DNA from 2 places in the Microbulbifer sp. ABF4_148 genome. Region 2 is predicted to be linked to the other one. Evidence: predicted binding sites of a transcription regulator. Region 2 holds the regulator's gene; the other holds the start of a gene.
The links. Region 2 encodes FNR, which switches genes on or off when oxygen is low (the NO sensors DNR and NnrR bind a similar motif). Its sites were predicted from a motif close to TTGATNNNNATCAA; they were not measured.
Positions count from the first base shown of each region.

Region 1 (14,687 bases), 1.0 Mb from region 2:
ACCTGCCAGAGACGGCATCCCCAACTGGGATAACGTGATGAAGCTGCTCGCCGAATGGCAACCCGCCCGGCTGATTGTCGGCCTGCCGCTGAATATGGATGGTACTGAGAGCGACTTCTGTGCCCGCGCGCGGAAATTCGGTAACCGCCTGCACGGCCGCAGCGGCCTGCCCGTGGACTTTGTCGACGAGCGGCTCAGTACCCGCGCAGCCAAGGAGGAAGCCGCCGAGCGGGGCCATCGCGGCAGCTATGCCGACAACCCGGTGGACTCGATCGCCGCGCGAATCTTCCTTGAAGACTGGCTGCGCAGCCAGGCAGACGGGTAGCCCCGCGACATTCTGGTAATATGCCGGCCCGAGTTCCGCAAACTGCCGAGGCCCCATGCCCATCGACCGCATCCGAATCGCCACCCGCGAAAGCGCCCTCGCCCTGTGGCAAGCCCACTTCGTCAAGCGCGAGCTGGAGCGATTTCACCCAGGACTCACCGTCGAGCTGCTGCCGATGACAAGCCGCGGCGACCAGGTGCTCGACATCCCGCTGCAAAAAGTCGGCGGCAAGGGCCTGTTCGTGAAGGAGCTGGAAAAGGCCATGCTCGAGGGGCGCGCTGATATCGCCGTCCACTCCATGAAAGATGTACCAATGGACTTCCCCGCAGGGCTGCACCTGCCGGTCATCTGCGAACGCGAAGACCCGCGCGATGCCTTCGTCAGCAATCGCTTCGATAGCCTCGACGCCCTCCCCGAGGGCGCCGTGGTGGGTACGTCCAGCCTGCGTCGCCAGTGCCAGCTGATGGAACAGCGCCCTGATTTGCAGGTGAAATTCCTGCGCGGCAACGTCAACACCCGCCTGGCGAAACTGGATGCCGGCGACTACGACGCCATTATTCTGGCCGCCGCCGGGCTGATCCGGCTCGAGATGCCGGAGCGCATCCGCGCGTTTCTCAGCACCGATATCCTGCTGCCCGCTGGTGGACAGGGCGCCGTTGGTATCGAGAGTCGCCGCGACGCCGAGCTCGAAGCCCTGCTGCAGCCACTGCATCACCGCAACACCGCCGACCGACTTGCGGCTGAACGCGCACTGGTCAAACGTCTCAATGGGGGGTGTCAGGTACCCATCGGCGGTTTCGCCGAGCTCGACGGCGAACAGATGCGCCTGCGCGCCCTGGTCGGCAGTCCGGATGGCGCCAGCATGATCCGCGCGGAAGGCTCAGACTCCCGCGACAATGCCGCGGCACTCGGCACCGCCCTGGCCGAAGAGTTACTCGCCAGGGGCGCCGACAAAATCCTGGCAGCGATCTAAGCCACCCCCGATGAGTAAGGCACTGCAAGGACGCCGTATCCTCGTCACCCGCCCCGCCCATCAGGCACAGGGCTGGTGTGCCTGCCTTGCCGATCTCGGCGCCACCGTCGACAGCATTCCCATGTTGGCCATTGAGCCGGTGGTGGACAGTGCGGCGCGCCAGCGCATCAAGGACCTGATACTCGACTTCGATCAGTTCGAGCATGCCATCTTTGTTTCCCAGAACGCCGTCCGCCAGGGTTTCACCTGGCTGGAAGACTACTGGCCTCAACTGCCCCAGGGTCCGCGCTATTACGGGATCGGGGCCGCCACCGCGGCTGCGCTGGGCGACTACGATGTCGACAGCACCTGTGCTGGCGGCGCCATGGACTCCGAGGCTTTGCTCGCCCTGCCGGCGCTCCAGCAGGTGAAGGACGCGCGCGTACTGATTTTTCGCGGCGAAGGTGGCCGCACCAAGCTAGGCGATACGCTCTCCTCGAGAGGCGCACGTGTAGACTACTGCGAACTGTATCGCCGCACCCTGCCCGAACAGGCGCAGCAACAGCTTGCCGAGTATGCACATACACCCGATGCCATCAGCGTGCACAGTGGTGAAACCCTCAGCAACCTCGCCCGCAGCATCGACGCAACCGGTCGTGCCGATCTGCTGCAGTCGGCCCTGATATGCCCGAGTCAGCGAGTGGCGACCATCGGCCGTCAGCTGGGGTTTGCCCATCCCGTCGCCGCCCTCAATGCCGGTGACAGCGCCATGCTCGATTGCCTGCACGCCCTGTTCGGGCAGAACACCTGAACACACTTCGCTGACCGCGGCAGCAAGATGCCGATGAGGGCGCCGATCTGGCAAAATATTTCAAATGCGCGCCACTCGGCGTATAAAGCGTGGCGTGACTCGCTATAATTCCACGACAATTTTCACCGCACCCCCAGCCCATGACCGACAAGAAGAAATCCGACCCCGCTGCACCCGCCAATGCCGACAAGCCCGAAAAGGCGGCACAGGCTCCCGCTGCGCAGACGCAATCCGGCGGCAAAAGCAATTTCGCCAAAGCGGCAGCAGATGGTAAGAGCGCGAAAGGCGGCAAGGGCAAACCCAACAAAGCCGCGACGTCTTCTTCCGGCGGATCGGGCTGGACCTGGTTACTGGTACTGTTGATCTTGCTGGCAGGTGGTGCCGCGGCTGCCTGGTACCAGTGGCCACCCTTCCGCACCTGGGTTTCGGATCAGGTCGCCAACCTGCGGGGGGACAAACCGCCGGCCAGCCCGGCAACCGATACCGCAGCCGAGCGTGATCGCCCCAGCGCAGAAGTATCCCGCGCCGCACCTGCTGCGCGACCAGAAGCACCCAGTGCTGCGCCCGCGCCCATCGCCGCGCCGGCCGAAGCGCCCACCACAAGCGAGACGGCACCGGCAAACCCTGTCGCTGAGCAGAGCGCACAAAATTCTTCTCCCGATACCTCACCTGTTACGCCCGCAGCCCCCCAGCCCGATCCGGCCGCCGCACTGGACAGCACGGTCAACCAGCTGCAACAGGCTCTGCAGGTCACCCTGCAACAAGTGAACCGCCAGCAACAGACCATCCAGCAATTGCAACAGCAGCTGGCAGCGATGCAGCGTGACGTCACCGCCCAGGGCAGCCGTATCGGCGAGCTCGGCAATATCAGTCGGGACGACTGGCAACTGGCAGAAGCCGACTACTTGCTGCGTCTCGCCAACCAGCGCCTGCTGATGGATCGCGACAGCCGCACGGCACTTGGTTTACTGGAAGAAGTCGATCAGATTCTGCAGCGCGTGGACAATCCGGATCTCTATGGCGTGCGTCAACAACTTGCGCGGGATATCACGGCACTGAAATTGGTGGACAATATTGACCGCGAAGGCCTTTACCTGCGTCTGCGCGCACTTGAGGAGCAGATGCTGCGCGCCAGCATCCAGCCAGAGTTCGATATCGCCAAAACAGCCACCGAAGTGCAGACCGACGCTGACACCTCTGCGAACCCGTCCGACTGGCGCCGCAGCTGGGACAATTTCGTCAGCTTTCTGAAAGATTCCGTGCGCATCCGCGATGGCGATATCGATCCTGTTTTGCTGTCGCCGCAGAGCGAAGCCCGATTCCGCCAGAGTCTGCGCCTGAACATGGAACAGGCGGAACTGGCGGTGCTGCGTGAAGACGCAACCGTGTACAAGGACGCCCTCAACCGCGCGAAACAACTGCTACTGGATTACGCCATCGCCAACAATCAGCGCGACGTCCTGGTCAGCGAGCTCGAAGCGCTGGCGAATGAAAATATCCGCTCGGAGCTACCACCGCTGAATGCTTCACAAAAAGCCCTGCGCGACTACATCGACCGCCTGCACAGCACCGGCACCAGCGGGGAGAACGCATCGTGAAGCGCTTCCTGTTCTCCGCCCTCGCTTTTCTACTCTTCGGCGCCTTTCTCGCGGAGATGATCCGCAGCTACCCCGGCTATATGCTGGTGGCGATCGCGGGTAAACGCATCGAGATGAACATCTGGGTGGCCATCGGGGCAGTGACCGCGGCGGTGCTGGGTATTCTGCTGGTGATCTGGCTGCTGCGCAGCCTGTTCCGCGCCTTTACCGGCAGTATCAGCCGGGTGCGCTTTGGCCGCACTCGTGTCGCGCGCCGCCGGATGACCAGCGGCCTGGTGGAATTTATGGAAGGCAACTGGGCGCGGGCGCGGCGTCAGCTGCTGAAAAGCGCCCCCCGCTCGGACGCGCCGCTAATCAATTATCTGGCCGCGGCACGCAGCGCCTTCGAGCTCGGTTACCGTGACGAGGCCAACGAACTACTGGCCAAAGCCGAATCGGTCGAGGGCGACAGCCATCTCGCCGTTGCCCTGGCCCAGGCGCGCATGCAACTCCTCGACAAGCATTATGAGCAGTGTATCGCCAGCCTTGAGCGCGCCCGCCAGCTCGAGCCCCACCACCCCGCCATCCTGCAACTGCTCCAGCAGGCCTATTATCAGCTGGGCGATTGGGAGCGACTGCGCAAGCTGCTGCCGGAACTGGATAAGCACGGCAATATGCGTGAAGAGCAACTGCAAAAACTCGAGCTGGAAGTCTATGAACAGCAATTAAAGGCCGCCGCGCAGCGCAAGGACCTCGATCAGCTCCACAGCGCCTGGAATGCGCTCAGTGGCCGCTGGCAACGCAACATGCAGCTGCGCGGACAATATGCCGGCCAACTGCACCTGCTTAATGATGACGAGGGAGCAGAGAAAAACCTGCGCTGGGTACTGAACCGCGAGTGGCGCGCCGAGCTGGCCGAACTGTACGGTCGCCTGACCGGCGCGGATGCCGCCGCCCAGCTCACCGTCGCCGAGGGCTGGCTGAAAGAATACGGGCAAAACCCCGACCTGCTGACCTGCCTCGGTCGCCTGTGCCTGCGCAATGAACTCTGGGGCAAAGCCCGGCAGTATTTCGAGAAGAGCCTGCTCCTGCGCTCCGAGCCGACGGCCGCGGCGGAACTGGCGCGCCTGTGCAATGCCCTCGGAGAAAAATCTGAGGCCGATCGCCTGTATCGGGATGGCCTGATGAGTGCTGTGCGCACCCTGCCAGACCTGCCCCTCCCCAGCGACGACAAACCCGCACTGGAAGCGCACGGCTGATCTCGCCAGCATCAGCCGTCCGCTCTCTTCTCCCCCTGCCGCCTGGTGAACCTGACTCAACTGCCATTGTTCGACAAAACTTGTCGATCTTCGCCTGTTGACCGGAGAGTTGCGCAACTCGCTTGCACCCCCCGGTGGATTGCAGTAAAACCTGAGACATGCATTACCAGCTCATCTCCGACACCATCATCGAGATCGCAACAGGCCGGCCCCTGCGCCGTCGCTCTTGCGACTTCCATCTCAGCGAGTGGTTTAACAATTAAGTGACTGCTATCGCGGTGCGATAGCGGGTTGCCGGTAACAAATTTCCGCCTGCCCACAGAAGAAGTATTCAACCAGCGGCGGACTCCCGTGTTTTTCCTTTGTAGCAATAACAAACCTCCCTTCCCCCAGGTATCTGGCTCAGGTCTTGCATGGCTGCAAGCCTTCGCGCCGTGGCGACCAGCGGTCTCAGCCGCCCGGCCCTTGCGCGGTTACCCATGGGGCGTTTGGGGAAACAAACCTTTCCAACGCTTACATTAACGAGAAGTCAAAAGGTAGCCTTATGACCCACTACAACAAGAAGCTCATCGCGCTTGCGATTGCCGCCACCACCGCGGCGCCCCTGGCCCTGCAGGCCCAGGAAAGCGAGCAGCCCTCCGCAACCCTGGAAGAAGTGGTGGTTACCGCTAGCCGCCGCGCCGAATCCATTCAGGAGATTCCCTACAACATCACCGCCGTCACCGGCGAAGCCATTAAGAACATTGGCGCCGACGACCTGAGCAAGATGTCCCAGTTCATCCCGGGCATGCAGATGATTGATTCCGGTGCCCGCAGCACTGGCCTCGTTACCCTGCGTGGCATGAACGTGGGCGGCCTGCAGGCGGCAGAAAACCAGGGCGGCAGTGACATCATCTCCCGCTACGTCAACGACACGCCGCTGCTGATCGACTTCAAGCTGGTCGATATCGAGCGCGTTGAAGTCCTGCGTGGCCCGCAGGGCACCCTGTACGGCCGCGGCGCCATGGGCGGCACCCTGCGCTACATCCTCAACAAGCCGAGCACCGAAGCCGTTGAAGGCTCCGTTACCACTGAGCTGTACCAGAACAGTGAAAGCGACAGCCTGTCTTCCGACATTACCGGCATCCTCAACCTGCCGCTGTCCGACACCCTGGCGCTGCGCGTTTCCGCCAACATGGTCGACGATGCGGGCTTCGTGGACTATGTGAACGTACTGACCGAACCTGGCGTCAGCAATGACAGCCGCGTGGTCAAAGACAGCAACACCGAAGAGACCACGTCTGTACGCGCCGCGCTGCGCTGGGAGCCGACCGACAATTTCCACGCACAGTTCAGCTACTACCTGCAGGACCAGCAGGCCGGTGGCCGTAACGCCGTCAACCTGGGCTACACCGGTGACGAGTACAGCTCCCCGCTGCGTTATCTGGAAGTCCGCGATAACCGCGATGACCTGTACAACGTCGAGCTCGGTTGGAACACCGACGCGGTCGAGATCTTCTCCACCACCTCGATCGCCCAGTACGAGGGCGAGGGCAACCGCGACCAGACCGACCTGCTGTGCGTCGACATCTGGCCGGGCTACTGTGACTTCCCCGAGTTCTCTGCCTACACCCTGGAAGAAGACGAAGAAGAAGCCTTCGTACACGAGACCCGCTTCCTGTCCACCGACGCCAACTCCCCCGAGTGGCTCGACTGGATCGCTGGTGTGTACTATGAGGAAAACGAAGGCACCGGCTCCTCCCGCGAGTTCACACCGGGCTACCAGGACTGGGCCGGCATCGATACCGGTTACGGCGAAGTCGAATACTGGGCCTATAGCGACAGCACCTTTGAAGAGCGTGCAGTGTTCGGTGAAGCCACTTTCCACCCGAGCGAGCAGCTCCAGGTAACCGTGGGTGCGCGCTACTTCGAACAAACCGAGGACATCGCCTACGACTGTACTGTGCTGCCGGTGTACTGGTACTGGACCCGCGACGAAGTCGTGCCCGAGTGTGATTCCGGCAAATCCGAAATCGACGACACCGTGTTCAAGCTGAATGCCGCCTACAACTTCACCGACGACGTGATGCTGTACGCTACTGCAGCCGAGGGCTTCCGCCGCGGCGGCACCAATATCGGCCCGCAGCTGCTCGACAGCGAGAAGGCCTTCACCTCCGACTCCGCAGTGAACTACGAGCTGGGCTGGCACACCACGCTGGCAGATGGCCGCGTGATCTTCAACGGCGCCATCTTCCGCATCGACTGGAACGACCTGCAGGTACCGGCCAAGTCCGAGCTGGCAGCCATCAACATCACCGGCAATGCCCGTCAGGGCCAGATTGACGGTATCGAACTGTCTACCCAGGCCGCCGTTACCGACAGCCTTGGTGTGAACGCGTGGGTGACCTACTACGACCATGGCCTGAAAGGCGACGCGCCGGAAATCGGCGGTTTCGACGGCGATGCGTTCCCCGGTGTACCGAATCTGCAGGCCAATGTGGCGGTGGATTACGCCGTCGAAGTACCGGTGGGTGAGCTGACCCTGCGCGGCAACGCCTACTTTAAGGATGAGATCCAGACACGCCTGAACAGCCTCGGCAGCTTCAACGACAACGAACAGCTGGACAGCTACACCCTGTTCAACCTGTCCGCGGACTACCGTCTCGACCAGTGGCGCGCGTCGCTGTTCGCCGACAACCTCACCAACGAGTACTACTACGTGGGTGGCCGCAGTGCACGCCGTTACGGTGAGCGCGGTCAATTCCACTACGTCGGCCTGCCGCGCACCATCGGTGCCAGCGTGTCCTACGAGTTCTAACCTGTCTCCTTCACAGGATGGTTAAGCGGGGCTTCGGCCCCGCTTTTTTATGCCCGATAATAAAGTGATCCCAGACCAGACCGGCATGTGCCGGTAACCCCGAGGCGTCCGATGACCCGTACCGAAATCGCACCCATGCTGCAAACCGTGCGCAAAGCCATGGCCAAACGCGACTGGCGCACCGCCACCGCGCTGTGCATCGAGATCCTCAAGCGCGACCGCAACCAGCCCGATGCCCATCTGGTGCTCGGGCTCGCCGCCGCCGAAGGTGGCAAACTGGACATTGCCTTGCGCGCCTTCGAGACCGTGCTCAAGATCGATGCCGGCCGCGCAGACGCCCGCATCCAGCGCGCGCGTTGCCTGGTGCAGGCCGGCCGACACGCCGACGCAGAACAGGAAGCAGACCTGTCCAATGCGACGTCACTGGACAATCCCAAACTGCTCGACCTGCTCGCCACCGTCTACAGCCATATCGGCAAGCAGGAAAAGGCGGAGCCATTGGTGCGCCGGGCCGCCAAACTGGCGCCCACCGACATCAACATCCTGTCCAACGCCGCCGCCATCCAACTGTTCGTGGGCGAAGAGGAACGTGCGGCCGACAATCTGGAGCGGGCCCTCGAATTGAACCCCGCCCATAGCCGCAGCCACTGGCAGCTTTCCAAAGCCAGGAAAGCCAGTGATGAGCAACACTGCGGCGCGATGAAAACCCAGCTGTTAGATAGCGCTACCAGAGACAGTGATCGTATCTACCTGCACTATGCGCTGGGCAAAGAATATGAAGACCTGCAACAGTGGGATAACGCCTGGCACCACTACCGCAAAGGCGCCGCGTTACAACGCCAGCGTATCCCGTACGCCGCTAGCGACGACAAAGCGCTGTTCGACTCGCTCACGACACACTTCGATCAACAGTGGTTCGACCGCATTCCGGCGGCAGACGCCAGCCAAGCAGATGCCCCAATCTTTATCCTCGGGATGCCGCGTTCAGGCAGCACCCTGGTGGAACGCATTATTGGCAGCCATTCACAGGTGCAGTCCCTCGGTGAACTCGCGCAATGGCCACTGGCGGTCAAGCGTCAAACCGGCGTACGCGCCACCGGACTGTTCCGTGCGGATATTGCCGCACAGGCAGCGTCCGTATCGCCCCAGGTACTCGCCGACAGCTATCGCCAGGAGATCGCCTACCTGCGCGACCCGCACCCTCGCTTTACCGACAAACTGCCCAACAACTTTGTCTACCTGCCCCTGCTGGCCAAAGCATTTCCCGACGCGAGCCTGGTGCATGTCTACCGCGATCCGATGGACAGCTGCTTCGCCATGTTCAAGCAACTGTTCGCCGATGCACACCCCTTCTCCTACGATCTCGACGAACTCGCGACCTACTACATCGGTTACCATCGCCTGATGGAACACTGGCGGGCGCTACTGGGTGAGCGCCTGATCGAAGTGCATTACGACACGCTGGTGCAACAGCAGGAGCAGCAGACCCGGGCACTCCTCGACAAACTCGACCTACCATTCGAAGCAGCCTGCCTCGAGTTTCATCGCGGTACAGCCGCTGCCGCTACCGCGAGCGCCTCCCAGGTTCGCCAGCCTATGCACAGCCGCTCTGTAGGCCGCTGGCATCACTTCGCCAGCCATCTGGAGCCACTTCAGCACGCACTACGCTCTGCGGGCATTGACTTGAACTGAGTTTATACGGGGCGCTCCCGCTTGTTGGCGCGCCCACACAACCCGAAACCCATTCGCGCTGCCCGCTTGATCTGGATCAATCTTCCTCTGCCGCCGCCCCGTATGATCGCGCCTTTTCCACGGAAGAATGACGCTTCCCACTCAAGGATTTCAAGGGCGCAGTGCGATGAGCCAACAGATCATAAAACTATACGATAACAACGATCATATTTGCCTGTTCGTGACTGGACTGGTGGAGGGAGAAGCGATACCGAGTAATCAGGTCGTCATTATCGATCACGGAGAAGCAGCCCTGTTTGATCCCGGCGGTGACCTTACGTACAGTGCGCTGTCCTTCGAGCTCTCCAAGCTCATCGACTTGAAATCCCTGCGCTACGTCTGCGCGTCGCACCAGGACCCGGATATCATTGCGTCCCTGCCACGCTGGCTGATGCATACCGACTGCAGGGTTGTGACCTCCAAATTGTGGGCACGGTTTTTACCGCATCTGGTTTCCGGCTTCGTCGCGGGCCAGATGAACGCGTCGCTGAACCATCGTATGATTGAGCTGCCTGATGAGGGTGGGCGAATTGCCCTGGGCAATACCAGCTTCGAAGCCATACCGGCGCACTTTCTCCACTCAGTGGGCAACTTCCACTTTTACGACCCGATCAGCAAAGCACTGTTTTCCGGCGACGTGGGGGCGGCAATCACCCCGGGACAGGATCACCTGCCAGTGGAGGATATGGCCGCGCATATTCCCCGCATGGAAAAGTTCCATCGACGCTACATGGCTGGCAACCGGGCCTGCCGTGAGTGGGTCAACCGTATCCGCGTACTGGATGTGGACATGATTCTGCCGCAACACGGAAAGCCATTTATTGGCAAGGACAAGGTGGCAGAATTTCTGGACTGGTTCGAAAGCCTGGAGTGCGGGGTGGACCTGCTATAACCACATGGTCTTTTAGGAGGGCGCCGCATGATTGACGGCGCCCGGACAGCGTCATACCTTACTGACCGACCAACAGCACGGTTGGTATACCGGCCCTAGACGTCGATCACCAAATTGTACAAAGTGATCAGTTGTACACCGTGAACGAGCTTATCGCGGCTTGCCACCAGGGAGCCGGCTGATCCTTTTATTATCGGCGTGTGGCAGTAGAACGCACAGCTGCTGCCGGCAAATCTGCAGACAAGATCTCCTGTATGACATCCATCGCGCGAATCTCATTGTTCGCCCGTGATACAAGTTTCCTGATATTTCTATCAAGATAAGGCAGCGGCGATTTCGGATCCAACCCTTTTAGCGCGCAAAAAACTGCCAGAGCATAGGCGTACTCTGCTTCTGACAAATAGCCATTGCGCTGTGTCTGCCAACCGATGGCGCCCGCACTCTGATACTGCCGAAAAGAGAACGCACTATTGGCCATAAAAATGCCAAACCCCATAAATACTGCGGCGATATCCGTGGCAAACTCCCAATTCTCCCATCCACCCGGGGGTGGATCCTCGCAGCCACCCGTCAGGTAATGGGCCAACTCATGCGCAAAGGTTGCCACCAGGTTGGTCGGATTACGCACGATATCTGGATGATAGGAGATGATGACATCGTTACTGTCATTCATGGAGAATGTGCCAAGAGGTTCTGCAGGGACATTTTGAATCGTCAGGAACTCTGCCACACGAGGGTCCGGCCCCACCTCCTGGCGTTCCAGAAGACAGTTCCATTCTGACATCCCCGCATAGTCTTTGACGCGCGCAAACGTGGATTCAACCGCCTCTTGCTCGGAGGTTACACTATCGGGGAAGTGCGCTTTGGTTGGCAGCACCAGGATCGTTTCCTGATAGAAGTCATCACCACCGAAATGGGTCAACAGCCACTTAAACGTATCAACCTGAAATTGCCGATCTTCATCGGAAATCAACGGCTTTGACTTGAACAGTCCAAACATGTCCCCGTTCCCCTAAGAGAAATGGCAGCTTCGATAGCGCGCTTCCCTAGACATTCACTTTAGTGAGTCAGCGTTCGAATGACTTTGCTGCTGACGGCACCTTGATGTCGAACAAGTAGAGCCGGGTCGGTTTGCCATTGATCGGAATCCATAGATCGCGCATGCCTGTCAGCGCCAGAACCAGGTCGGCATTTTCCAGTACGGCGAGACCGGGATCTGAGTCAACGCCAACAACCCCGCCACAGGCAAATATCATCGGAGGTGCTTCTCGACGACCTGCAAATTCGAATGAGACTTTGGCAGACGGCAAATCCACTTCCCCCCCAAACTCCTGCCTATCCATATGCACAATGTTCTCGCCCTCGACAGGCAATATGACGGGAAGCTCAACAGCATATTTGTGCGTGGCACACCCAGTGAGCAAGAACGCAGCAAACGCAAAAGCACACAATTTCACGGTATCGTCATCCCTATCAATGTACTCGCCTGTGCGGAATCGGCACTGCAGGCGATCTCAGTCCCTATAGTGTGGGGGCACATATCGATAGTGCCCGGTAATGTCATAGGCGAACAACATATCTTCCAGCACCGGCCCTGCGCCGATATTGTGGACAATCATCGGATTACCGCTGGCAGGCGAAATTTTGTCAGTTACGATGCCGATATGTGGCAGATTCCCGGGTAATCTCCAGGTCACGATATCACCGGGGCGGTAATCTTGCTGTCGACGGGAGATCGGCAGGACTTTCCCGTGTCGCGAAAAAAATTCCTGTAGGTTGGGCACGCGACGATGATCGATATTCCGGTCGGTGGACGTCAGCCCCCAGATTCTCTTCGACGGGTAGAGCGCGAAGTTATCCCGCATATCCTCATGGACCAGCACCTGAAGGTCAGCGCCAATCGCCCGATAGGAGCGGATGACCACATCGGTACAGACGCCAATATGCGCCGGGACATCACCACCGGGATACTCAATCGAAAAGTAGGCTCCGTCATAGGTAACCTCACTCTGGGTCCTGTCTATAGCCGCGTCAACCAGATCGGACTCAAATTCGCCGGCAATGCCACTCAGTGAAACCCAATACAACACTAAAGCCAGTAGTTTTTTCATGTGTACACGCCCTCGCTACGGGTCTCGACGGGCACCCTTGACTGTATTGCTGTGATGCGATTTGACGCCTCTTAATTTCGGCCTTCGAAGTAGACCCAGAGATAGAAGAACCCGACCATAGTGCCGAACGGAAAGTTGATCAAACAATACACCGAATAGGGAATGGCGAGAGAATGCGGCCCACTGCTATCCTGTATGAGGCCGATACCCGCAGCGAGACCAATACTGTTAATGAGTATTAGCGCCCCCATAAAGCCAACAAACACCCAGACCATGAAATCTGGAAGGCCGCTGTGAAAGAAAAGGTAGAACACCACAAATGCGATGGAAACAGCGGCGAGGGATATAGCAGCATGGATCGCCAGCCCCCAGCCCGCCAATTTTTCTTTACTATCCACTGTAATTTCTCCCTGTATCTAGACCCACCACGCAAAGTGCCCCACACGCTTCTTGTTGATCAGGCGACCTGGTCTTATCGCGTTACGGTGCGACCCACGGTATTGCGCAGCTGCGGATCATTGCTACGTTGCCAACGCTCGTCGCTTTTCCTTGACCGAGCGGAGTGACTGTAAACTTTATTCAGCTAGATGCCTGCTCTTCTCTATCGCGGCAAGAATTCAGCACCCAGATGAAGAATAGCGCGATCAAATCGATTCCCACCCCGAAGCCTCCGAGATCCTCGCCAAAATACAGCCGAAAATCGGGATTGATCACTGATAAATTAAAAAATATTTGACCCTGTACGCCAACCAGCAGACTGCCGAGGCCAGTATAGGAATAGAACATGGCCCCCGTATTCAATGTAACCAGCTGCAGAACCTGATTGATATAGGATATTTCGAAGCCTAAAGACTTTCGCTTCATGAGCATATAACCGGCAACGCCATTGAATAGGGCAATTGCCAGATAAATGGCTACTCCAATCGAGTCGCTACCGCGAAAAACAAATAGAAGAGCGACGATAAGGAACGCTGCACATGTTGCCATCTGCAGCCAGCTCAATAGATTTAGTCGCTGATCAATCGAAATAGAAAACGCTTCCTGTTCTTCTTTTCTCAGCGATTCGATTTCGGGACGCCTTATTTCGAGTTCGGCGAGTAGCGCCTGGTAGTTTTCCGGATAGGCATCTTTATCGATACTTCTTAAACTCTCATTCAGCTCCTGAATGCTATATTTCGAATAGTCCACGACTTCCCCGTTAAATGCTCGGACATTAAGCAGGCAGCCGCCTGTTAAGACCTCAATTGCGACCCTTATGTTTTTTTGTGGTCGCCATGGCGACCGTTGGCTACCTGTTCAGGGACGATCGACGCAGTGCACCGGCCTGTATAAAAAGCGTTCACCGCAGATGACACAAAACCGGTGTTTAGCTTCGAAAGCCCCTGTCACGGTAGTGATGTGCTACCAGATTTCGTAGCGGTCCCCCGCCCGAATGATATTAGCAATACCATAAGCGATGACCATCATCCACAATGGTCCGATGAACGCTTCGAGCTTGTATTCACCCTGGACGACCATTGCCGCGAACAGGCCCAATGCAAATATCAGGGAAAGGAGCACGACCTGCTTTTCTCCTTTTACCCAATCTTCCCGCTTGGACAGTCCGAGCCAACCAAACTCGGAGCCGATAAAGTTCATACGGAATAACAGCGGCAATTGCTTCCATTCTTTTGTTGTTTTGTCTATCACACCTATCTCCTGTTCCAATGTTGATATTTCAACCTCAAACACTGAAGCAAGGGATTTCAGGGACTCAAGACCAGGTTTCTTGCCGCTCTCGATTCGCTGAATGGTACGAACATTCAGCCCGCTGAGCGCGGCGAGCTGCTCTTGTGTCCACTTTCGACGTTTTCTTAATTGTTTAAGATACACAGTTCTATCTCTTGCTATCAGTCGAACCGGATTCTGACGTTCAAGACGAAATGTCGGCCACGTCATTCACCCGAAATCGACCCGACAGCACACTTTTTGACCAATTCGACGCCCGACTCCTCTCGCTCGTACGTCGACCTTCCCCGACTGACACGAAATTCTGGCAGCAGCATTACAACCCGAGCTTGCCCCACATCTCATCGACCTTTTTCACCACGTCGGCATCGCGCTCGATGGGCTCACCCCACTCGCGGTCAGTCTCGCCTTCCCACTTGTTGGTGGCATCAAAGCCGATCTTGGAGCCGAGACCTGAGACCGGCGAGGCGAAATCGAGGTAATCGATAGGCGTGTTTTCCACCA
Region 1 is NZ_JBSWUI010000001.1:337,398-352,084, forward strand. Features, by position in the region: gene ruvX (Holliday junction resolvase RuvX) at 1-325, shown strand, start outside; gene hemC (hydroxymethylbilane synthase) at 381-1,298, shown strand; gene ACXAD0_RS01380 (uroporphyrinogen-III synthase) at 1,309-2,088, shown strand; gene ACXAD0_RS01385 (uroporphyrinogen-III C-methyltransferase) at 2,229-3,686, shown strand; gene ACXAD0_RS01390 (heme biosynthesis HemY N-terminal domain-containing protein) at 3,683-4,924, shown strand; gene ACXAD0_RS01395 (TonB-dependent receptor) at 5,469-7,721, shown strand; gene ACXAD0_RS01400 (tetratricopeptide repeat-containing sulfotransferase family protein) at 7,833-9,413, shown strand; gene ACXAD0_RS01405 (oxygen-binding di-iron domain-containing protein) at 9,580-10,344, shown strand; gene ACXAD0_RS01410 (hypothetical protein) at 10,535-11,344, opposite strand; gene ACXAD0_RS01415 (hypothetical protein) at 11,412-11,693, opposite strand; gene ACXAD0_RS01420 (DUF1287 domain-containing protein) at 11,859-12,455, opposite strand; gene ACXAD0_RS01425 (hypothetical protein) at 12,527-12,853, opposite strand; gene ACXAD0_RS01430 (hypothetical protein) at 13,035-13,643, opposite strand; gene ACXAD0_RS01435 (helix-turn-helix domain-containing protein) at 13,857-14,327, opposite strand; gene ubiD (4-hydroxy-3-polyprenylbenzoate decarboxylase) at 14,500-14,687, opposite strand, start outside.
Region 1: ACXAD0_RS01405 (oxygen-binding di-iron domain-containing protein) is a predicted target of FNR. The motif match lies at 9,480-9,493, and genes of this name have one in related genera.

Region 2 (14,687 bases):
AGATCCATCACGATATTGTTATTGGTGTTGGGTTCCACCATGCGGCCGTAGGGGTCGCGTACCGAGTTGCCGTTCACCACAAAGTAATAGGGCTTGAGCTTCCAGTCGCCGCTGACGACAACCGAATACACGTCGGTCAGGCCGTTACTGTCGGGGACTTTATTCATCGGGTAACTCTGGCCATCGAGGACCAGCTGCACATCGCTGTGGTCCGGGGACCAGAGCGAGAAGCGGGTTTCGGTTGCGCTGTAGATTGCGCCGAGGGCCTCCACGTTTCCACCACAGTTGCTGCTGCAGGCGACACTTTCCAGCGTGTAACTCAGGTTGGTATCGTTGACGGTAAGCAGGTAGTCGCCGGTGACCGCGGTATAGATATCTGCACCGGTCTGCTCGAGGGTGCCGTCTGCACCATTGTCACCATAGTTCCAGCTCCAGTCACCGTTGACGTCGAGCTTGAAGCGCTGGTTTGCCTGGCCATCAAAATTAACCTGCACCTGCCAGGTGTTGTCGTCGACCAGTGCCAGCTCTGTGGTGCCCCAGCCATTGGGGGTTCCGCGGAAAAACAGGCCGGGGAAATTACTCTGGTAGCCACCTGGCGAATCGCAGCTGGCAACTTCCGTCACCTGAATGGATTTGCTGTCACTGTAGAAAGTGATTGCGTAATTTTTGCCGGCTTCTACCCCGTAATCTGATGTGGGGTAGTTTTCCTGCCAGTTGCCATAGCGGTCTATCTTGAAACGCGGGCCGCCATTAGCGTCGCCGGCGGCAAAGGTCTGGCAGGTTTCATATTGGGTGCCGCCGACGGCTGTCATGGCATCGGTCTCCCAGCCATTGGGGGTGCCGCGAAAGTACCACTCTGCCGAAGCACTGGCGGAACAGAGAGTAATAAGCAGGCAGGAGAGTGCCGGTAGTCGGGTTCGACCACCATCTGTGGGGTTGATCATCGCTGTGTACCGTTATTATTTTGTTGGAATTATTGGTCGAATTTCATGACACAACTGGGGCTTCGATCGGCCTTCACCGCAGGGTCCAGACTAGTGCCGGGCTGGAACCGGGCACATCCCCCTGCGCCGGGGCGTAGTTCGAAAGTCCCATTGATCGTCTGGAGCACGGGTTCCCGGTGTGGAAAAGATGAATTTGCCGGCTACCCGGCGTATCTTTGCAAAGTATTGGCCTGGCTTCTTTGATGCGGGGTCCATGCATCCGTGAGAGGGAATAGCGGCGGCAGGCAAACTAACAATGACAAAAGGGATGATGCGGATGAAGACAGTAGCGTTCATTGGCCTCGGTAATATGGGTGGGCCGATGGCCTCAAACCTGGTGAAGAACGGCTTTACGGTACGTGCGTTTGATCTCGCGGCGGTTGCCCTCGAACAAGCTGTCCTGAATGGCTGCATCGCTGCAGAAAGTGCTCACCATGCGGTGGAGGGCGCCGATGTGGTGTTATCCATGCTGACCAGCGGGGACGGGGTGCGCTCGCTTTATCTGGGCGCGCGCGGTCTTCTGCAGGCCATGGATGACAATGCGTTATTGATCGATTGCTCTACCATCGCTGCCAGTGATGCCCGTCAGGTGATTGCGGCGGCCGGTGAACGCGGGATTGCCGCTGTCGATGCGCCGGTTTCTGGTGGTACGGCTGCGGCGGCAGCGGGAACCCTGTCCTTTATGTGTGGTGGGGATGCGGAAGCGGTTGAGCGGGCGCGACCGGTGCTCGAGGCCATGGGTGCGAATATTTTCCATGCGGGCCCGGCGGGCAGTGGGCAGGTGGCCAAGATCTGCAACAACATGCTGCTGGCGATTCATATGATCGGCACTTCGGAAGCTTTGCAGCTGGGCGTCGATAATGGTCTCGACCCCAATGTATTGTCGGACATCATGAAGGCCAGCTCCGGTGGTAATTGGTCGCTGGAAAAATACAATCCCTATCCCGGTGTCATGGAAGGGGTGCCTGCCAGCCACGATTATGCCGGAGGCTTTTCGGTGGCATTAATGCTGAAAGACCTGGGGTTGGCGATGGATACGGCAGCGGGCAGTGCGTCCTCCACACCGCTCGGTGCGCTGGCCAAAAACCTGTATCAGCTGCACGGCGGCGATCCCGTGAACCAGCGCCTGGATTTTTCCAGTATCCAGAACCTGTTCCGGCGGCCCGTCGGTAACTGATCGAAGTCAGCACTAATCGGACCGCCGGATAAATTCAGGGCGAGGTTCAGGCGCTGGCCGTTGTGGTGTTGTGATTGGCGGTAGCTTTTTGCAGCCATTCCAGCGCCGCATCGCGTTGCTCGAAGTGTTCCAGTTCGGCAGCGGTAAACCAGTCGGCGACTTTGGTTGCCAGCGCCAGCCAGTTTTTATTGCCGAGGATGGCGATGCGGCAAAAGTCCTTGCCGTGGCGCAGGCCGAGCTTCAAATCATCCCAGGCCGCACGTAACTCCCATCCTTCCAGCTCGCTGATATCCACCAATGCTTTCACCTGCGGGTGTTCCACGGCGGCCAGTGCGCTTTCCAGCAGCGGGTTAATGGTCTCGTAGTCTGCATGGGTCAGCTTGCCGATAATACGCAGGTACAAAAAGAATTCGCTGTCTACTCGCTCAATGCCAATTGATAGGCCATGTCGGTTTGCCTTGCTCATGGTGCGCTCCTTTTTTCCATCTTACATTCCGCTGTAGCCGCTGCGTTACGCCGTTGCGCGCTGCTCCTCAATGGGGTCGACCGGAACGTGCGTGACGTAATGGTGCAGTGATTCGTACAGCCGCTTCAGGCTGGTATCGAACAGAGGGTCCGCCTGCAGTTTCAGGGTTTCACCAATCCGGTCCCAGTCTTCCGCCTCCAGCAACCGTTCAAACTGCGGGAAGAGGTGGCGGTTCTCCTTGTCCATATGGCCCCACTGCAGTTCCAGGTATTTCTGGGTGGCACCAAACAGTTGTGAGCGTTCTACCGCGGAGTCATTGGCCACAGCATAAAACAGGGTCGTCATGCGCCGGGTCGCCTCGGCGATGTCACGGTGCTCCTGTTGAATCTCCTTGATCGGTGCCAGGTCTGCACCCGGTATGGCCTGCAGGTGTTGCATGGCCAGGTCCTCAAGCGGGTGGTGCCAGCGATCCGGATACGTGCTGATGTAATCGAGGGCATCGAGAATCAGGCCCAGAGTGGCCGGGTCGCGATCACGCCGGTCGAGGTCGGCGAGCAATCTCTCCATCGCCTGTAGCAATTGCTGCATATTGCGGTGATCGCGGCACAGTTGTCGGTATAGAGGGTGCATGGGCTTGCCTCCGCTGATGGCTTTTCCCTGATGGTAGGCCGAGGGGGGTGGACTCCCTTGACCTGGATCAAGTCCGTCGCGTTTGTCGGCGCCTGTTTTCCTGCGTCGGATCAAATGGCGGCAGCTGACGATCCGTTGATGTGGATCAATTTGTGGAGGGGGGCGCGCAGTTACTCTGCGCCCGTCCCGACCACTGAACCAACGGATCGGGTCGAATTACTCAGTAAGGAATCTGGAGAATCCTATGAAAATGCTCGCCGTCATGGCCACCCTCCTTCTGTCTGCCCCCGCGCTCGCTTATGAGTCCGGTAGCGTGTTGTTGCGTACCGGCGCCGCAACCGTTAGCCCGGATGTGAGTTCCTCGGCGCTGGCGCTGTCCGGTACCGTTCTGGACGGAACTGCGGCAGGGGTGGATGACGGGACGGCGCTGGGTCTGACCGCGACATATATGTTCCGTGACCACTGGGGCGTTGAAGTGGTGGCTGCCAGCCCCTTCACTCATGACCTTGAGGTGAGCGGCCTGGGGGAAACCTTTGACCTGGGCGAAACCCGTCATCTGCCGCCCACTGTACTGTTGCAGTACTACCCGCTGTCGCCGTCTTCCAAGGTGCAGCCCTATGTCGGTGCCGGCCTGAACTACACCGCCTTCTTTGAAGAAGAAGTGAGCGGGCAGGCCAATGCTGTCTTCGCGAGCCTGGGCGCAACCGGCGGTGCGGACCTGTCCCTGAAAAACTCCACCGGTGTGGCGCTCGAAGCCGGGGTCGACTTTGTCTTCGGTGCGGACCAGCGCTGGTTGTTCAATGTTGCCGTGTGGTGGATGGATATCGATACCGAAGCCACTGTCCGGGTGCCGGGTGTGGGTAAAGTGACTGCGGACGTGGAACTGGATCCGCTGGTGACCATGGCCGGGCTTGGCTACCGTTTCTAACAGCGCGACCCAAATGACCGGTTCTCTGATCGGGGGCCGGGCGCAACAATCTTATCCGGGCCTCGTGCCCGGATTACTGCACAGGCAAGAAGCATCATGATCCAGCACACCGGCGAACACGACCTGGCTTTTCCCACCGAGATGCTGTCGCGCTATAGCGGATCCTGTCCGCGCTACACGTCTTATCCTACCGCCGATCGCTTTGTGCCGCTCGACGGGACGATCCGGCCGTGGGACGCATTGCAAACGATCGACAGTCTGTCGCTGTATGTGCACATCCCCTTCTGCCATTCGCTGTGCTACTTCTGTGCCTGCAACAAAGTCATCACCAATCAGTATGGCCTGGCCTCAAGCTATCTCGATCGCGTGTTGGAAGAGGCTCGCTGGTATCGTGATCGTGTGGCTCAGGCGCCGGTGACCCAGTTGCATCTGGGGGGTGGCACGCCCACCTTCCTGACCGACACGGATATGCGCCGGTTGATCGAGGGCCTGGGGCAGATTTTTGAGCTGCGTCATGATGACAGTGTGGAATACAGCATCGAGGCGGATCCGCGCAGTCTCAACATTGAATCGCTCGATACGCTGCGGGCACTGGGTTTTAATCGGCTGAGTCTTGGTATTCAGGATTTTGACCCGCAGGTGCAACGCGCGATCAATCGGGTCTGCGATGCGGATACGGTTGCGGCCATTACCGAGGGCGCGCGACAGCGGGGCTTTGCCTCGATTTCCTATGATCTGGTCTACGGATTGCCACACCAGAGTGAAGACAGTTTGCGCGAAACCGTCGCGCGGGTTTTACAGTTGTCGCCGGACCGCATCGCGCTGTATCACTACGCGCACCTGCCGGAGCGTTTCAAGGCGCAGCGGCTGATCGATACCGATGCCATGCCATCGGCTGAAGAAAAAATTGCCATGCAGCGCGCGGCGGTGCAAATGCTGGGCGAAGCCGGCTACGAGTTTCTCGGCATGGACCATTTTGCCCTGCCGGGGGATGAGCTCGCTCGCGCGGCTTCTCGCGGCGAGTTAAAACGCAATTTCCAGGGATATACCCTGATGCCTGCGGATGCCCTGATCGGGCTGGGCGCTTCCGCAATTAGCTATAGCGCCGATGGCTTCTGGCAGAATCACCACCGGGTCAAAGAGTATGTGTCCGCTATACAGGAACAGGGCAGCGCGGCATTCCGTGGCTGGTCTCTCAGCGAAGATGACCGGTTACGCCAGCAGCTGATTATGACCCTGATGTGCCGTATGGAGTTGGACAAGCGGGAGGTCTCACGGCAGATCGGCCAGCCATTCGATGTGTGTTTTGCGCGGGAGCGCGCGCGGTTGCAGCCGATGATCGAAGACGGTCTGGTCGGCGAGGACCGCCACCGGCTGTGGCTGACCGCACGCGGCCGCTGGTTTGCTCGCAACGCGGCATCCGCGTTTGATGCCTATCTCAATGATGAAACTGCAAACGATGGCAAAGTCACCCCACGGCGCTACTCGCGCGTGCTGTAACAGCAAACCCGCGTCCGCGATTGGGGGTGCACAACCCCGGGCCCGGATCCGGTACAATAGCGGTAGTTCAGGTACCCACGGGACGAGAAAATGAGTCGGGATTCAACAGCAGTGAAATGCAGTGAATGTGCAGTCAGGCGGATTTGCTTGCCTGCAGGCCTGCCCGAGTCTGATTTACAGCGGTTGGAGACCATGACGGGCGGTAAACGCTCGGTCAAAGCCGGCGAGGCCCTCTACCGTGCCGGGGACTCTTTTCACAACCTGTACGCGATCCGCTCCGGCAGTTTCAAATCGTCCGTACTGTCCGCCGATGGCGATGTACAGGTGACCAATTTCTCCCTGCCGGGCGAGCTGCTCGGTCTTGATGCCTACAGCACCGGTAGCCACCCCAGCTTTGCCCGTGCCCTCGAAGACAGCAGTGTATGCGAGTTGCCGTTCGCCCGGCTCGAGGAGCTGGCGCTGGAGGTGCCGGCGCTGCAGAAGCAGATCTATTCGATCTTTTCTGAAGAGCTGCGCCAGGAAAACGAAATCTTGCTGCTGTTGGGCAAGCGCGCGGCCAATGCCCGACTGGCGGCTTTACTGGTGAATATCTCCAGTCGCTATGCCCGCCGGGGTTACTCTGCCAATCGCTTTGTGTTGTCGATGCCGCGCACGGATATCGCTAACTATCTGGGTCTGACTGCAGAAACGGTCAGCCGCCTGTTCACCGCATTCCAGAAGGATGGATTGATTCAGGTGTCCGGGCGCTCGGTGGAGATCCTCGACCTGCTCGCCCTGAGCGAGCTGGCCGGCACCCATGTGTGTGATGAGAATGAAATGGGGCGCTCCCTGAACGGCTAAACCGCACTCGGGGCGTGCGCCCATTGCTGTGGATTGTTCAGACTGCGGTGGCCGATCGGCTGTTATTCACATATTCCTGCAGGGCATCGTACTGACAGCGCATGGCCGGATTGAACACCTGGTCTGTGCGCTCCTCCAGCTCTTCCCCAATGGCCATCCAGTCCTGCTCGGTCAGGAATTCCTCCATCAGTGGGAACACCGTGCGGTTCTCGCGTGTCATGTGCTCGCGCTGGTGCTTCAGGTAGCGGTCGGCAGCGGCCTGCAGGTGATCCCGGTCGACGGCGCAGTCGTGCGCTACCGCGTAGAGCAGTTCCTTGAGTTCCTTGGTCTGTTTGGCCAGCTGCAGGTGGTCGTCCCGCGCCCACAGGATCGGTTCTGGCGAGATATCCGGTTTGTTCAGCAGCACGGAGAAGATGACATCCTCGACCGGATGGTGCCATTTGTCCGGGTAAGTGGCGATGTAGTCCAGGGTGTCGAGGAGCAGGGAGAGAGTGGCGGGGTCGCGGTCTTCCCGCGTCATATCTGCCAGAAGTTCTTCAAACGTGTCGAGAACCCGGTGCATGTTCTGATGATCCCGACACAACTGGGTGTAAATGCTATCCATCGCTGACTCCATCCGCCGTGATTGTTGATGGCTGGCCGGAACCGCTGACATCGCGGCCGCCTGAGCTGGTGACACCCACCAAAAACTGCACCAGAGGGTCGTCGACCTGGTATTCCGTATACGCGCCAGTCACTGGCTGGGATTTCGCTGGCGCAGCGGAACTCCAGAGCTCATCAAATGTAGCAGTGGGTGAGACGTTTATGGCGTCAGGGTGGGGAAGCGCGGCAATTGCTCGCCGTGGCGAGAGATTGAGCACATTGTGCCGGCGTGGGATGGCACGGTGGCCCCGGATTACGGAACTGCGCGCGAGTAATCGGTCATTTTTCACCCTATTGGCGGTGGGTGGCGGTGACGCAGAAGGGCGTGTAATTCAACAACAAGCCCGGAATTAGTTGGTGTACAATGCGCGCCTTTCTACAGTTGTACCCCATATTCAGACCCGTTTTGCCGCTCGCCGGCTGGAATACGCCGAGCCCGTGGCGCGGGAACCGCAGCCCGATAGATTGAGGGAATACCATGTTTGATAAGTCAGTCACTCTCGCCTCCTACGATCCGGACATCTGGGAAGCCATCCAGGATGAGGACCGTCGCCAGGAAGAGCATATCGAGCTGATCGCTTCCGAAAACTACACCAGCCCGCTGGTGATGGAAGCGCAGGGCAGCGCCCTAACCAACAAGTACGCCGAAGGCTATCCAGGCAAGCGCTACTATGGCGGCTGCGAATATGTGGACAAAGTCGAGGCACTGGCGATCGAACGTGCCAAAGAGCTGTTTGGTGCCGATTACGCCAACGTACAGCCACACTCCGGTTCGCAGGCCAACTCTGCGGTTTACCAGGCGCTGTGCGAGCCGGGCGATACCGTTCTGGGCATGAGCCTGGCCCACGGTGGCCACCTGACCCACGGTGCGCGTGTGAACTTCTCCGGCAAGATTTACAACGCGGTGCAGTACGGCCTCAACACCGAAACCGGTGAAGTGGATTACGAAGAAGTCGAGCGCCTGGCCCTCGAGCACAAGCCGAAAATGATCGTCGCCGGTTTCTCCGCATACAGCCGCGTAATGGACTGGGCACGTTTCCGCGAGATCGCCGACAAAGTGGGCGCTTACCTGATGGTCGACATGGCCCACGTTGCTGGCCTGGTTGCCGCCGGTGAATACCCGACGCCTGTGCCTTACGCCGACGTTGTCACCAGTACTACGCACAAAACCCTGCGCGGTCCGCGCGGCGGTATCATCCTCGCCAAAGCCAACGAGGAAATCGAGAAAAAGCTGAATTCCGCGGTATTCCCCGGTGGTCAGGGTGGTCCGCTGATGCACGTGATTGCGGCCAAGGCGGTTTCCTTCAAAGAAGCCATGACCCCGGAATACAAGGCGTACCAGAAGAAGGTCGTGGAAAATGCCCGCGCCATGGCGGAGACCTTCCTCGACCGCGGTATCAACATCGTTTCCGGCGGTACCGATGACCACTTGATGCTGGTGGACCTCATCGGCAAGGAGTACACCGGTAAGGATGCGGACGAAGCCCTGGGCAACGCCAACATCACCGTTAACAAGAATGCGGTACCGAACGACCCGCGTTCCCCGTTTATCACCAGCGGTCTGCGTGTCGGTACCCCGGCGATTACTACCCGCGGTTTCGGGGTTGAAGAAACCAAGCAGCTGACCCACTGGATCTGTGACGTGCTCGATGCGCTGGAAAGCGGCAATGCCGATGCAACCGTTGCGGAAGTCAAAGGCAAGGTGCTGGAAATCTGCGCGAAGTTCCCGGTATACGCCGACTGACCTTTGCAGTTCAGAGTAAGAAGAAAGCGGCTCATCGAAGCCGCTTTTTTTGTCTGCAAGTTGGTACGGTGATGCCAGTCATTGAAACTTTATTCGGTTTAATGCAGGCATGGCGCAATTCTGGTTTAATTGACCGCTTAAGCGACAAGTCGAACAGGAAGTCAGACTTTTCGACGGTGAGCGGCGCACGGATGTACTGTCTCTGTCTTTGAAATTTTGGTGTTTTCCGCGGTGGTGCGGAGCGACCAATGAGTCCAGACGGTACCGGGCTCGTTTCCCTCGATGGCAACAGCCAGTTACGCAGGGTCCGGTCAATTCCGCAGTGCCTGCGAAGAGAGGGAAAATGCGCCTTACCCGCTTCATGACGAACGAAAAGTCTCGCAAGGGGCTTTCTTCACAGAACAATATTCTAACTATGGTGTTTGGCCTCTTTGCGTTGGTGGCGGTTGCCGACGCGCGTGAAATTCACGTGGCCAATTGGTCTGAATATATCGCTGAGGATACCCTCGCGCGCTTCGAAGCCGAGACCGGCATTAAAGTCCATTACACCGAGTTCGACGATATCGAAGAGCTCGAGGAAATGTGGATCAACGAAGGGCGCAAGTTCGATGTGATCGTGCCCGGCTCCGACAACATTGTGGGCTACATCGCTGCCGGGCGGCTGGAGCCGCTGGATCGCAGCAGGATCCCCAACTGGTCACGCAATGATCCCATCTTTATGGAGCGTCTGCAGGGCTCTGATCCGGGCAACAAATATGCCTTTCCCTATCTCTGGGGCACGGTAGGAATCGGCTATAACGTCGAGGCTGTGCAAAAGGCCTTTGGCGGTACCCTACCGGACAACAGCTGGGATCTATTGTTTGATCCCGAGCGGCTCAAGCTGCTGGACCACTGTGGCGTCACGCTAATGCGTTCCCCCGAAGAAATTTTCGATGTGGGCCTGAAGTTTCTGGGCAAAGACCCGAACAGCATGAAGGTTGCCCACCAATACATGGTGGCCAATCTGCTTGCGAAGGTGCGTCTGTATGTGACGGACTTTGACTCCGGTGACTATATCGAGAACCTGGTAAGCGGTAAGCACTGCATGGTGCATGGCTGGAACGGCGATATTCTCGAAGCGCAGGAGCAGGCAAAAGAGGCTGGCAAGCCCTTTGAAATCCGCTATACGACCCCAAAAGAAGGGGCTCCCCTGTGGATTGACGTGTTGTCCATTCCTTCCGATGCGCCCAACAAGGATGATGCCTATCAGTTCCTGAATTATTTGTTGCGCCCCCAGGTGATTGCCGAAATCACCAACGAGACCTGGTTTGCCAACGCCAATGTCGAGGCGCGTCAGTATGTTGATATGGACGTGCTGACGAATCCCATTATCTACCCTGATCCCACAGAGTTGTCCGACAGCTGGATTCCCAAGGCGACGACGCCCCGCGTTCTGCAGCTGCGCCACCGCCTGTGGCAGCGGATCGTCGAGCGCGAGTCTCTCTGAGTGCCGCCGGGCGGCGCCAGCGGGCACTGACCCGCGGGGGCGCCGCGGTCCTGTAGCTGTGGTAAACTGCGGCCCATTTTCACCATGGGCCACCCCTATGCACTGTCCTTTCTGCAGCGCAGATGAAACCAAAGTTGTGGATTCCCGCCTGGTCGCCGAGGGTGACCAGGTGCGCCGCCGTCGCGAATGCCTTGAGTGCCACGAGCGTTTCACCACCTTTGAGACGGCTGAACTGCTGCTGCCCCGCGTGATCAAGCAGAATGGCCAGCGTGAACCCTTCAATGAAGACAAGTTGCGCGCCGGTATACAGCGGGCTGTAGAGAAGCGCCCGGTCAGTACTGAGCGGGTCGAGTCTGCCGTTGCCCAGATCAAACATGCGCTGCAGGCGACCGGTGAGCGGGAGTTGCCGGCCCGATCGGTTGGCGAGCTGGTGATGGAAAAGCTGCGTGAGATGGACGAGGTGGCCTACGTACGGTTTGCCTCGGTCTATCGTCGCTTCGAGGACGTGTCCGAGTTCCGCGAGGAAATCGACAAGCTGACCCGCGACCCGTCAGAGACCCCTTAAGTCTCCCGTCATCATGAGCGAAGAATTCAGAGCGGAGAATCCATGAGCGCGGAATCCCCTAATGCGGCCGTTGCCCAGGCGTTGATGGCGCGTGCGGTGCAACTGGCAGAGCGCGGCCTGTATACCACCATGCCCAACCCTCGTGTGGGATGCGTGATCACCGATCCTGCCGGCGTGGTTGTCGGTGAAGGCTGGCATCAGCGCGCCGGCCTGCCCCATGCCGAAGTTGAAGCGCTGAACGATGCCGGGGAGGCCGCCCGCGGCGCGACGGTTTATGTGACTCTGGAGCCCTGCAGCCACACCGGGAAAACCGGCCCCTGCGCCGATGCCCTGATTGCCGCCGGTGTCGCCAAAGTGGTTTTTGGCATGGAAGATCCAAACCCTGAAGTCAGTGGGCGCGGTTTGCAGAAGCTGCGCGACGCTGGCGTTGAGGTTGAAGGTCCGGTGCTCGAAGAGGCTTGTCGCGACCTGAATCCGGGCTTTATCAAGCGCATGACGCTGGGGTTACCCCTGGTGCGTAGCAAGTCTGCGATGAGCCTCGATGGCCGTACCGCTATGGCCAGCGGAGAGTCAAAGTGGGTAACCGGACCGGCAGCGCGCGCGGACGTGCAGCGCTTGCGGGCGCGCAGCTGTGCGGTGATCACGGGCGTGGAAACCGTGCGCTTTGATAACCCCAACCTGAATGTGCGCGCGGACGAAATTGCGCTGGAATTACTGGAGGCGGAGCAGGCCGCTGAAGTGCAACCGCTGCGGGTCATTGTCGACAGCCGTCTGCGCACGCCCGCCAAAGCCTTTATTTTGCAAGGGGATGCCCCCACCTTGGTGTGCACGACCGCCAATGCGGATAGCGAACGCCGCCAGCGGCTGGAGAAGGCCGGTGCCGAAGTGGTGGTGTTGCCCGCGGACGCCGAGGGTCGGGTCGATCTTCTCGCGCTGTTGCAGGAGCTCGCGCGGCGTCAGTGCAACGAGGTCATGATAGAGAGTGGCGCGACCCTCTCTGGTGAGTTTCTGTACCGCGGCCATGTCGACGAGTTAATTGTGTACGTGGCGCCTAAACTGCTGGGTAGTTCGGCGCGCCCATTGTTTGAACTGCCCATTGAACGGATGGGCTCGGTGCTGCCGATTACCATTACCGATATGCGCGCTGTCGGTCACGACTGGCGAATTACCGCCACTACCGATATCGAGCGCTAGGGGAAAGCCGAATGTTTACCGGGATTGTTGAAGCCATTGGCGAAATCGCCGAGCTAAAACCGCAGGGCGGTGACCTGCGTGTGCGGGTACGCTCGGGCAAACTCCACCTGCAGGACGTGCAGTTGGGTGACAGCATTGCCACAAATGGTGTCTGCCTGACCGTGGTGGACCTGCCCGGCGATGGATACTGGGCCGATGTCTCGGCTGAAACCCTGACGGTGACCACCGTCGGTGACTGGAAGATCGGCAACCGGGTCAACCTGGAAAAAGCCCTGACACCGCAGACCCGTCTTGGCGGCCATATTGTCAGCGGACATGTCGATGGCATCGGCGAAGTGGTCTGGCGGCGTCCGGAGGCGCGCGCCGAGCGCTTCCGTATCCGTGCACCCGGGGAGCTGGCCCGCTACATTGCCCACAAGGGTTCGATCACAGTCGATGGCACCAGCCTCACCGTCAACGCGGTCGATGGCGCTGAATTCGAACTGACCATCGTGCCGCATACGCTGCAGGAAACCATTATGGGGGATTACCGCGCCGGTACCCGCCTCAACCTGGAGGTGGATGTCATCGCGCGCTACCTGGAGCGCCTGTTGATGGGCGATGCCGCGGCAGAACCCGGCAGTGGGAGTAGTGAAGGGCTAACCATGGAATTCCTGGCGCAGCACGGGTTCCACCGGGCCTGAAGCGGATTACAGGAAACAAGAACAAGCAGGGAGGTAAGGCTCCCGTTCCCGGAGAGACCGCGATCAACAATGCGGCGGCGGGGAATTCTCACCACAGCAGAGAGATTTATGGAACTGAATACGGTTGAAGAACTGATCGACGACATCCGCCAGGGCAAGATGGTGATCCTGATGGACGATGAAGATCGCGAGAACGAAGGTGACCTGGTGATGGCCGCCGAACAGGTGCGCGCCGAAGACATCAACTTCATGGCGACCCACGCGCGCGGCCTGATTTGTATGCCGATGTCACGCGAGCGCTGTGAGCAGCTGGACCTGCCGCTGATGTCCCGTGATAACGGCGCCCAGTTCAGCACCAATTTCACCGTCTCGATCGAGGCTGCTGAAGGGGTGACCACCGGTATTTCTGCGGCGGACCGCGCGCGGACCATCCGCGCTGCGGTAGCGCGTAATGCCAAGCCCAAGGATATCGTGCAGCCCGGACATATCTTTCCGATTATGGCCCAGCCGGGTGGCGTGCTGAGCCGTGCCGGCCACACCGAGGCCAGCTGCGACCTTTCCCGCCTTGCGGGCTTCGAGTCCGCTGCGGTGATCGTTGAGATCATGAATGAAGATGGCTCCATGGCACGGCGTCCGGACCTGGAGACCTTTGCCAAGGCGCACAATCTGAAGATCGGCACCATTGCTGACCTGATCACCTACCGGGCCATGAATGAGAAAACGGTAGAGTGTGTTAACGAGCGGCAAGTGAAGACCGAGTATGGCGACTTCACCCTGCGCACCTATCTGGACAAAGCCCGCCGCGAGCGCCACTTTGCTTTCATCAAGGGCCAGCCGACCCCGCAGGAACCGACCCTGGTGCGTGTGCATGTGGGCAATAACCTGCGCGATGTTTTGACCATCCAGCGTGGTGATGAAAAGTACACGCCGTGGACCTTCCGTCGTGCCATGCAGCGCGTTGAACAAGAGGGTAAGGGCGTGGTGGTACTGATCTGCCACAACGAAACCACTGAAGAAATCGAAGAGAGCATCGACTGGCTGATCAGCGGTAAGCAGCAGCGCCCGAGCCAGGACCTGGTGTACAAGCAGGTGGGCACCGGCTCGCAAATTCTGCGGGACCTGAATGTGCATAAAATGCGTTTGATGAGTGCGCCGTTCAAATTCAGCGCCATTTCCGGCTTCGAGCTCGAAGTCGAGGAATACCTCAACGTTGAAGAAAACTGAGTTTTAGCGAATTAGAAACTGGAAAAGACCATGAGCAAGATCAAAGTAATCGAAGGGGATTTCGTAGGCTGCAAGGGGAAGTTTGCCCTGCTGGTCAGTCGCTGGAACAGCTTTGTTGTTGAGAGCCTGAAGGACGGCGCGCTGGACACGCTGCGCCGCAAGGGCATCAAGGAAGAAGACATCACCATCTACTATGCACCGGGTGCATTCGAGTTCCCGCTGGCGGCCAAGAAGCTGGCGGATTCCGGCAAGTTCGATGCGATCATTGCACTGGGCGCCGTCATTCGCGGTGGCACTCCGCATTTCGAATATGTTGCTGGCGAGTGCACCAAGGGCCTGGCCCAGGTATCCCTTGATGCGGGCATCCCGGTGACCTTCGGTGTATTGACCGTGGACTCTATCGAACAGGCGATTGAACGCTCCGGCACCAAGGCGGGTAACAAGGGCTGCGAAGCCGCGGAAACCGCGCTGGAAATGGTTTCCCTGCTCGGGCAGATCTAATTTTCCGGGGGCCAGGCCCCCACCGATGTAACGACTGGAAAAACGAATGACCGTAACTGCTTCCGCACGTCGCAAGGCGCGCCACTACGCTATGCAGGCTCTTTATCAATGGCAGATGGCTGGT
Region 2 is NZ_JBSWUI010000001.1:1,336,333-1,351,019, forward strand. Features, by position in the region: gene pulA (type I pullulanase) at 1-944, opposite strand, end outside; gene mmsB (3-hydroxyisobutyrate dehydrogenase) at 1,261-2,160, shown strand; gene ACXAD0_RS05830 (SpoIIAA family protein) at 2,207-2,626, opposite strand; gene ACXAD0_RS05835 (hemerythrin domain-containing protein) at 2,672-3,256, opposite strand; gene ACXAD0_RS05840 (OmpW/AlkL family protein) at 3,501-4,184, shown strand; gene hemN (oxygen-independent coproporphyrinogen III oxidase) at 4,281-5,684, shown strand; gene fnr (fumarate/nitrate reduction transcriptional regulator Fnr) at 5,775-6,524, shown strand; gene ACXAD0_RS05855 (hemerythrin domain-containing protein) at 6,562-7,128, opposite strand; gene glyA (serine hydroxymethyltransferase) at 7,645-8,910, shown strand; gene ACXAD0_RS05865 (extracellular solute-binding protein) at 9,254-10,396, shown strand; gene nrdR (transcriptional regulator NrdR) at 10,494-10,961, shown strand; gene ribD (bifunctional diaminohydroxyphosphoribosylaminopyrimidine deaminase/5-amino-6-(5-phosphoribosylamino)uracil reductase RibD) at 11,004-12,155, shown strand; gene ACXAD0_RS05880 (riboflavin synthase) at 12,167-12,838, shown strand; gene ribBA (bifunctional 3,4-dihydroxy-2-butanone-4-phosphate synthase/GTP cyclohydrolase II) at 12,947-14,062, shown strand; gene ribH (6,7-dimethyl-8-ribityllumazine synthase) at 14,093-14,563, shown strand; gene nusB (transcription antitermination factor NusB) at 14,610-14,687, shown strand, end outside.